DNA from 3 places in the Marvinbryantia sp. genome. Region 3 is predicted to be linked to each of the others. Evidence: riboswitches for the same ligand, from Rfam matches in the RefSeq annotation. Region 3 holds a riboswitch; each other region holds the start of a gene.
What was found. Region 3 has a riboswitch for cobalamin ahead of ACLU9Q_RS06365 (sirohydrochlorin cobaltochelatase). Riboswitches for the same ligand answer to the same signal wherever they lie in the genome.
Positions count from the first base shown of each region.

Region 1: linked by a shared signal. The riboswitch ahead of ACLU9Q_RS15445 (L-lactate dehydrogenase) and the one ahead of ACLU9Q_RS06365 (sirohydrochlorin cobaltochelatase) in region 3 are both predicted to bind cobalamin.
Region 2: linked by a shared signal. The riboswitch ahead of nikB (nickel ABC transporter permease) and the one ahead of ACLU9Q_RS06365 (sirohydrochlorin cobaltochelatase) in region 3 are both predicted to bind cobalamin.

Region 1 is NZ_JBKXTT010000015.1:18,970-22,088, forward strand. It holds gene ACLU9Q_RS15440 (CoB--CoM heterodisulfide reductase iron-sulfur subunit B family protein) at 1-705, opposite strand, end outside; gene ACLU9Q_RS15445 (L-lactate dehydrogenase) at 776-1,723, opposite strand; cobalamin riboswitch at 1,953-2,144, opposite strand; gene ACLU9Q_RS15450 (ISNCY family transposase) at 2,331-3,119, shown strand, end outside.
Region 2 is NZ_JBKXTT010000001.1:348,198-351,316, reverse strand. It holds gene hflC (protease modulator HflC) at 1-633, shown strand, start outside; cobalamin riboswitch at 727-914, shown strand; gene nikB (nickel ABC transporter permease) at 1,150-2,088, shown strand; gene nikC (nickel transporter permease) at 2,090-2,917, shown strand; gene ACLU9Q_RS01490 (ABC transporter substrate-binding protein) at 2,932-3,119, shown strand, end outside.
Region 3 is NZ_JBKXTT010000004.1:215,122-218,240, forward strand. It holds gene ACLU9Q_RS06360 (AraC family transcriptional regulator) at 1-617, opposite strand, end outside; cobalamin riboswitch at 837-1,040, shown strand; gene ACLU9Q_RS06365 (sirohydrochlorin cobaltochelatase) at 1,363-2,331, shown strand; gene ACLU9Q_RS06370 (hypothetical protein) at 2,417-3,119, shown strand, end outside.

The sequences.
Region 1 (3,119 bases), on a different contig from region 3:
CAGGTTGTACAGGCACAGGGGACAGGCGGTGATCAGCATTTCTGCGCCGAAGCCGGACGCACTCTCCATAATCGTGTCGCACATGTTCTTTGAAAGCTCTTTTTCCTTCAAGGAAATATAGCCGCCGCAGCATTCGTTGCGGTATGGGTAAATAACAGGCTCTGCTCCGATGGCACGGATGAAATCCTCGATAATCGTGGGATTTTCCGGATTGTCAAACGCCATCACGCTGCCCGGACGCAGAAGCAGACAGCCATAATAGGCGCCGATTTTTCTGCCCGTAAGCGGATTTACCACTTTTTTCTTCAGTTCATCAAACCCAACGCGGTCTCTTAAAACCTCCAGATAATGCAGCACCGTCGTCTCCCCGGCGTAGGGAGTCTCAAGCTGCATATAATTGTTTGCCCTTGTGCGGATGTCCTCCACATGCTTCATGTCATCATTCACGCGCTTGATGACATGATGACAGGCGGAACAGAGCGTAACAAGCTCCTGACCCTTTTCCTTTGCCTCGTTCAGCGCGCGTACAGAAGAAAGCTTCGTGGCAATCTCATCGCTTCCCAGCGGATAAACGCCGCCGCAGCACTGCCAGTTTTCAATCTCCTCCAGCTCAAAGCCGAGCGCACGCGCCGAAGCTCTTGCATAGGCATCCAGGTCTTTCGCCTTCGTCCGCAAGGTACATCCCGGATAATAACTGTATTTCATAGTTCCTCCTAATATTTGTGTTACGATGCTTTCAGATTTCTTTGTGAATTACAGAACACTTTGCCCGGCATCATAATTCGATCTGCGCGATAACGTCCTTGAGCACCTTTGCGCTTGCGCGCAGCTTCTCCGTCTCTTCCTTGTTCATGCGCATCGGTACCTTCCCGCGGATACCGTTCGGTCCCACCAGCGTAAGCGTACTGAGACATACATCTTCAATACCGTACTCGCCGTGCATCATGGAGGAAACCGTTGCGATGGAATCAGAGGACGCTACCAGGATATCGCACAGCTTGCAGACAGCAGCGGAGATCGCATAGAAGGTTGCTCCCTTATTTGCAATAATCTTTCCGCCGGATTTGTGTACGTACTCTGTCATTGCCTCTTTGTCAAGCTCGTCGATATCCTCCCCGCGGGACTTCATCATCTCATAGTATTCGCTGATATGCGCGCCGGAAATATAAGCGCCCGTCCACGGGATAAAGGAAGAATCACCGTGCTCGCCAAATACATACGCATGGATATTTTTCTGTGCCACGCGGAAATGCTCAGAAAGACCGCAGCGCAGACGCGCCGTGTCGAGGATCGTACCGGAACCGATGATCTGATTCTCCGGGAGTCCGGAAATTTTTGTAAACACGTAGGTCATGATGTCCACCGGGTTGCTCACAATGATGTAGAGCGCTTTCGGCGCTGCCTTTACAATTTCCGGCGTAATCTGCTTCAGAATGTTTACATTCGTCTGAGTGAGTTCGATTCTGGACTGTCCCGGCTTTCTTGCTACGCCGGAGGTAATGATAACGATGTCGGAATCCTTCGCATCCTCATACTCGCCTCCAACAATGGACACCGGATCGCGGAAGCAGGTACCCTGCTCAATATCCATCACCTCACCGTCCACCTTTTCCTTGTTGATGTCGATCAGAACGAGTTCTGATGCGATATCTCTCTGGGAAAGGGTATAGGCAATCGTTGCTCCTACGCTTCCTGCTCCAATAATCGTGATTTTGCTGCTCATAAATGTGTGATCTCCTTCCTTATAGAGGTATTCTTGTGCATGGTTCTTACAAAGAGAAAGCTCTCCCTCAGATTTTATAGAGGGATTTTTCAACTAAAAACGTCCACTGGACGTTTTTGTCGTATGCTTGGCAACAAAAAAGCGTCCGCTCCCCTTTGCAGACACACCAAATAAACCATAAGGTATCTTCCGGATACCCTATGACTGCCGGATGCTTGCGCTGTGTCTGGAGCACATCCATGTACCAGGCAGGTTTCCTGACTTACAGTTCGCCGTTCCCTTCACCTTCTCACATTCTTTGGGGATGCAATGGTTACTGAAGTTCACTCCCTGAATACAGTGACCAGTTCGCTCAGGATTCTCACCTGATTCCCTTTTGCCAGAGCCTAAAACTACTCTCACCTGATACTGCACTATTCTTTTGCACATATCGAGAATATCATATTGTTATTTTTTTGTCAATACCAATATTGTTATTTTTTTGACAATATAAGCCATTTATGATAATGTCCTAGTATACCACATATGAAAATGTCCCGGATGTGGTAAAATATCCTCTATCTATTTTAGATTGGAGGAAATCATTATCAGAAAGGTAATACTTACAATGGATGAACAGAAAAAATACGAAGTGATCAAATCTCTGGCAGATCACCCGGATGGGAATAAGGACAGGGCTGCCCTCACCCTTGGCTGCACCAAACGCCATATCAACCGTATGCTGGCTGGATACCGCAAAGAAGGAAAGGCTTTCTTTATCCATGGCAATAGGGGACGTAAACCGTCCACCAGCATCCCTGACGAGACCCGCAATCGCATCATCGATCTCTACCTTACAAAATATTTTGATGCTAATTTCCAGCATTATTCAGAACTCCTTGAGGCCCATGAACACATCTGCGTCTCACCTTCTTCTGTAGCTAAGATCCTGGAAAGTAAATATATTCTTTCTCCGAAAGTTACAAAGGCCAAGAAAAAGCGTATGGAAAAGGAGCTTCAGGATAAAAAGAAAAGTGCCTGCAGCCTGAAAGAAGCCGCTGTGCTCCAAACCAATCTCGTAGCGGTTGAAGATGCTCATTCAAGACGTCCAAGATGTGCTTATTTTGGGGAACTGCAGCAGATGGACGCAACTCCCTATGAATGGATCCCCGGGCAGGTATGGCACCTCCACCTGGCTATTGACGATGCTACCGGCCGGGTCACCGGAGCCTGGTTTGACACGCAGGAAACCTTAAAGGGCTACTATCACGTATTCCACCAGATCCTGACCACCTACGGCATCCCTTACAGGATCTTCACAGACCGCCGTACGGTATTTACCTATAAAAAGAAAAACTCCCCATCTCTTGATGAGGATACCTATACCCAATTCGCTTATGCCTGCAAGCAGCTTGGT
Region 2 (3,119 bases), on a different contig from region 3:
AAGGAAAAGAAAACAATGATCAGCGACAGCTACGTGCTCTGGCGCATCAGCGATCCTCTGAAATTTGCACAGTCGCTGAATTCTTCTATGACGAACGCCGAGAACCGTATCAACACGGCGGTGTACAATGCAACGAAAAACACCATCGGCAGCCTGTCCCAGGACGAAGTCATCAGCGGGCGCGGCGGCAGGCTCTCCGAGGCGGTGATGGCGAGCGTCGGCGATAATCTGGCGCAGTACGGCATTGAGCTGCTGGAGTTCGATATGAAGCAGCTTGACCTGCCGGACGACAACAAGTCGTCGGTGTACGAGCGTATGATCTCCGAGCGCAACAACATTGCGGCGACCTACACGGCGGAGGGAAATTCCGAGGCGAAGGTCATCCGCAACACGACGGACAAGGAGGTTGCAATCCAGATTTCCGATGCGAAGCGGCAGGGCGAGATCCTGGTCGCGGAGGGCGAGGCGGAGTACATGAGGATTCTGGCGGACGCCTACTCGGATGAGGACAAGACCGATTTCTATTCCTATGTGAGAAGTCTCGATGCACTGAAAGCCTCCATGACCGGGGAAAACAAAACGATTGTGCTGCCGGAGGATTCACCGATCGCGCAGGCGTTTACCGGAGAATAAATGAAAAAACATGAAAATCTTTTGCATTTTTCTGGACAAGTGAAAGATATTGGTCTATAATGTATGACGTAAAATTAAATAACATTTGCTGGTTTGAAGCCAGCCGTTGCAAGTTCCGCAAGGATTAATAGAGAAACCGGTGAAAGTCCGGTACGATCCCGTCACTGTGATAGCGAGTCTGAGAGCATTTATGTCACTGGATTTTGATAAAGAAGATCTGGGAAGGCGCTTTTGGGCGATGAACTTAAGTCAGGAGAACTGCTTGCGATTGTTTTTCGTTTGATTCTTACGGTCGATAAGAAGCAGCAAGTATTTTGTATGTGAAATTGTGCCCGTATCAGTCTGTGATACGGGCTTCTTATTTTTGTGATTTTTCATGAAAAATGGGCGGGAGGCGCAGGGCGCGTTCCGTTTGCATACAGAAAGCTACATAGTTACATGTTACGATGCCGCAGGGAGAAAGAACGATCCTGCGGCTGTTTTGTTTTAAACCGGAAGATGTAGGAAGGAGAAAAAATGTCAAAGAAACAAATTGGAAAAAGGCTTCTGCAGATTCTGGTAGTTCTGATCGGCGTCAGTTTTTTCACCTTTGCGCTCACCTATCTTTCCCCTGGCGACCCGGCGGAGATCATGCTGACAGAATGCGGAAATCTGCCGACACCGGAGCTTCTGGAGCAGACCAGGCATGAGCTGGGACTTGACCAGCCGTTTCTGGTGCAGTACGGAAACTGGCTGAAGGGTGTCCTGACAGGCGATATGGGAACCTCCTATGCCTTTAAGATCCCGGTGGCGGAGAAGCTGATGAAGTGCTTCTGGCCGACAATGAAGCTGTCGTTGTTTGCGCTTCTTCTGATGATTGTATTTTCGATTCCCTGCGGGATCCTGTCGGCAGTCTATCAGAACAAATGGCCGGACTATCTGATACGCGGCATCACCTTTATGGGCGTATCCATCCCGAGCTTCTGGATCGGGCTTGTGCTTCTGAGCATTTTCGGCGTGCAGCTCCGCTGGGTGAATGTGGCGGGCGGCACGACAGACTTTAAGGCGATGATCCTGCCGGCGGTCACGCTGGCGATGTCCATGTCCTCCAAGTATACCCGGCAGGTGCGCAACGCAGTTCTGGAGGAGCTGCGGCAGGACTATGTGACAGGCGCAAGAATGAGAGGAATGAAAGAAAGTGTAATTCTCTGGAAGCATGTGCTGCCAAATGCAATGCTGCCCATCGTTACCCTGCTGGGGCTTTCGCTGGGGTCTCTGCTTGGAGGTACGGCGGTCGTGGAGATTATCTACAACTGGCCGGGTATGGGAAGCATGGCGATCAAAGCGATTTCCTGCCGCGATTATCCGATGGTACAGGGGTACGTGCTGGTAATTGCAATACTGTATATGGTGATTAACATTTTGGTTGATCTGTCCTATACCTGGCTCGACCCAAGAATCAAGGAGGTCAACTGACATGAAAAAGAAGAACTTTTTTCTGGAGCATAAACAGTTTACCATTTTCTTTATTCTGGCGCTGGCAATCGCGGGCGTGGCGATTTTCGCTCCCTGGATCGCGCCGAAGGACCCGCTGGAAGCTGTTATGACGGATTCTCTGAAGGCTCCCTGCAAGGAATATCCGCTGGGCGCCGATAAGCTGGGAAGAGATCTGCTCTCCAGGGTAATCTACGGCACCAGAACCTCTCTGGTATACACGCTGATTCTGGTGGCGACGATTTTTGTTACGGGAACGGTGCTGGGTATTATCGCGGGCTATTTCGGCGGCTGGATCGACCAGATCATCATGCGCGTTGCCGATATGATGATTTCCTTTCCGGGAATGATCCTCGCAATCGCGATTGCCGGAATGCTGGGTGCGAGCCTCCGAAACGGCGTTATCGCCATTACGGCGGTGAGCTGGCCCAAATATGCCCGTCTGGCGCGCAGTATGGTTTTAAAGCTGAAACGGAATCTGTACGTGGAGGCTGCTGTGGTAAACGGTACCAGTACGGCAAAAATTTTGTGGAGGCACATCCTTCCCAACATGCTGACGACCATGACGGTGACAGCGGCGGCGGATATGGGAACGATGATGCTGGAGCTGGCATCGCTCTCCTTCCTCGGTTTTGGCGCGGTGGCGCCCACGCCGGAATGGGGACTGATGCTGAACGAAGGAAGAACCTATATGGCGAAAGCTCCGTGGCTGATGATCGCGCCCGGTATCGCTATTGTAATTGTAGTAGTTGTATTTAATATGCTCGGCGACAGCATCCGTGACATTCTGGACCCGAGACAGGAAAATTAGAGGAGGAAGAACAAATGAAGGTAAGAAAGATGAAAAAATTAGCGGCGGCAGTGGCAGTTGCCGCAGCCGTAATGGCGGCAGGGACGGCGGCTTCCGCGGCGGGAACCATGACGATCGGCGTGACCAGCTTTGCAGATACGCTGGAGCCGACGGAGCAGTACTTCAGCTGGGTAATTTCCCGTTACGGCGTCGGACAGGGTCT
Region 3 (3,119 bases):
ACGGTGTCCACCCGTCTGTCTGCTGTCATCTGGGAGGCGGCAAGAAGCTTCTGCTCGGAAAAGGCTGCAAAAATATTTAAAAGCGACGCTTTGGCGCGCATATATTGCGGGAGACTGCTTACACGATATTGGCTGCGGCGGCTGGAAGCATCGGAGGGAAGCCCGGCGGCATCTGCAATCTGCAGAAATTCGCGCTTCAGAACGGCGAAGCAGGGATTTTGGCGGAAAATCGGTCCCGGAAGCGACAGTGTGCCCTCCGACAGCGGCTGCACAAGCTTTTCCTGCACCGGGTCGGCGGCAAAAGTGCGCAGCATGGACAGAGAAAAGACGAACGCCATCTCCCGGTAATCCTTTTCTGAATAAATGTAGTGGAGGTCTCCGCTCTTTATCAGACAGAAGCACTCCTCTTCGATTTCATATTTTTCCATATTGATTTCCAGATGAAAACAGCCCTGCTCAAAATAAATAATCTCCAGCTCCTCATGCCAGTGATGCTTTACCAGAAACGGCATACCGGCAGGCGGCGCGGCGCTGTCCGCCTGGTAACAGGCACAGGGAAAAGCGGCGGTGCCGTGCAGACGGTTTTCTTTTAAGGGCGTGATGTCAGAATGCTTCATAGATACCTCCTTCCTGCACTTGTAATCAGGCAAAATAATCCGTCCGATATTGCGGGAAATGCTGACTCCGGCGGATTTTAGGGGTGGAGCGGTTGAAGAGACTGTATCATATATTGGGGATGCTGGCAAGAGTAATAACAGGATAAAAAGTGTGAAAGCTATCAGATCAATATTCATAAAATACTTGTACTTTTGAAAAAAGAGTGCTATGATGTTTGTAACTTCATAAGAGCAACAGGTGCAGAAAACGGCAAAGCCGCGATCTGTTAAAAGGGAAACAGGTGAAAATCCTGTACGATCTCGTCACTGTGAGCAGGGAGTGCAAAACAAAGCGCGTTTGGCGCAGTCACTGGGCAACCGGGAAGACAGTTTTTGCATGAGGATCTGCAAGCCAGGAAACCTGCCTGCTGCTGGTACGGGACCTGGGAAAACCGGTCCGGATCACGAGTAATTGATTGTACCGTTTTGCATGTTCTGCAGCCGCACGAATCTTTTACTTTTCCATGTAAAAGATTTTTTATTTTGTGGAAAATTTCCGCAGATTTCTGCCAGATAAGAAAGCGTGGAAAGCACATTTTTGCGGTTGTGTATGCTCCTTCTTCCGTGCCGGGTTACATTGCTGATGCAAAAATTTACATACATCAGAGACGGAACAGGATGTTTCGTCTAAAAAATCAAGGAGGATAAGAACATGAAAAACAAAGTATGGAAGCTGTTGGCAGCAGGTGTTGGTGCGGCAACTTTGATGATGGGCGCTGTAGGCGTACAGGCAGAGGATGCAACGGAAGCGGTGACGGAAGCTGTTTCAGAAGCAGCGGAGGATGCGACGGAGGCTGCTGCAGAAGAGGCTGAGGGAGAAGACGAGGAAAACTACGAGACCGGCGACGCTTCCAAGGATAATCCGAGAAACCAGGATGAGATCGGCGAAAAGGAGCTGCTGGTCGTAAGCTTTGGCACAAGCTTCAACGATAACCGTGTGGCAACCATCGGCGCGATCGAGAACGCTATGGAAGAAGCGTTCCCGGAATATTCTGTGAGAAGAGGCTTTACGGCACAGATCATCATCGACCATGTGAAGAACCGTGACGGCGAAGTGATCGACAACTTCGGCGAGGCGCTGAACAGAGCGATCGACAACGGCGTAAAGACGCTGGTTGTACAGCCGACGCATCTGATGAACGGTCTGGAGTACAACGATGTTATCGACGAGCTTGCGCAGTATGCAGAGGAGTTTGAGCAGGTAGCAGTCGGTGAACCGCTTCTTACCTCCGATGAGGACTATCAGGTTGTTATCAACGCGATCACAGAAGATACCAAGGCGCAGGACGACGGCGAGACCGCGATCGTATTCATGGGACACGGCACTGAGGCAGAGTCCAACCAGATCTATGCAACCATGCAGGAAAAGCTGACAGAAGCAGGTTTCGCAAACTACTTTGTAGGTACGGTAGAAGCAAGCCCGTCGCTGGACGATGTGCTTGCAGCAGTACAGGCAGGCGAGTATAAGAAGGTAGTTCTTCAGCCGCTGATGATCGTTGCGGGCGACCACGCAAACAACGATATGGCAGGCGACGAGGACGGCGCATGGAAAAAGACATTTGAGGATGCCGGGTACGAAGTAACCTGCAATCTGAAGGGTCTCGGCGAGATGCCGGCGATCCAGGAGCTGCTGGTTGCACATGCGCAGGCAGCAATCGACAGCCTTGCTGAGTAAGAGATTATGAAAGCTGTGCTTCCGTTCGGGAGCGTGACGGGGCGATGTACGGGCTTTCAAAGTAAGGAACAGAAGGGATATCATCATGAAAAAATTTAAGGCAACGGTGCTGGCTGCGGTTCTCGCAGCCGGTATGATGAGCACACTGGGATGTGCCGAGGAAACAGAGGCTGTGACGGAAGCTGTGACAGAAGCAGCGGAGGGCAGCACGGAGAGCCAGGTGGCGTCGAAGGAGGAAATGGCTCCGGTTGAGGACATTGTGACCGACGACATGGTGCCGGTCTATGCGGATAGCATCAAAGATGGCGTTTACAGCATTAAGGTGGACTCCAGCTCGTCCATGTTCAGTATTGAGGAATGCGAGCTGACGGTGGCGGACGGGAAAATGACCGCTGTCATGACGATGGGCGGAACTGGCTATCTGTATCTCTACATGGGAACCGGCGAGGAGGCTGTCGCTGCGACGGAGGAAGATTACATACCGTTTGTGGAAAATGAAGAGGGTGCGCACACCTTTGAGGTGCCGGTGGAAGCGCTCGATATGGGCGTGGACTGTGCGGCGTTCAGCAAGAAGAAAGAAAAATGGTACGATCGCACGCTGGTATTCCGTGCGGACTCCCTGCCGCAGGATGCTTTTGCGGAAGGAACGATCACGGCGCTTGCAGATTTAGGTCTGGAGGACGGCAGCTATCAGATCGAGGTTTCTCTGGAGGGCGGTTCCGGCAGAGCTACGGTGGAATCCCCGGCGGCGCTTACCGTTGCGGACGGCGCGGCAACAGCTACGATCA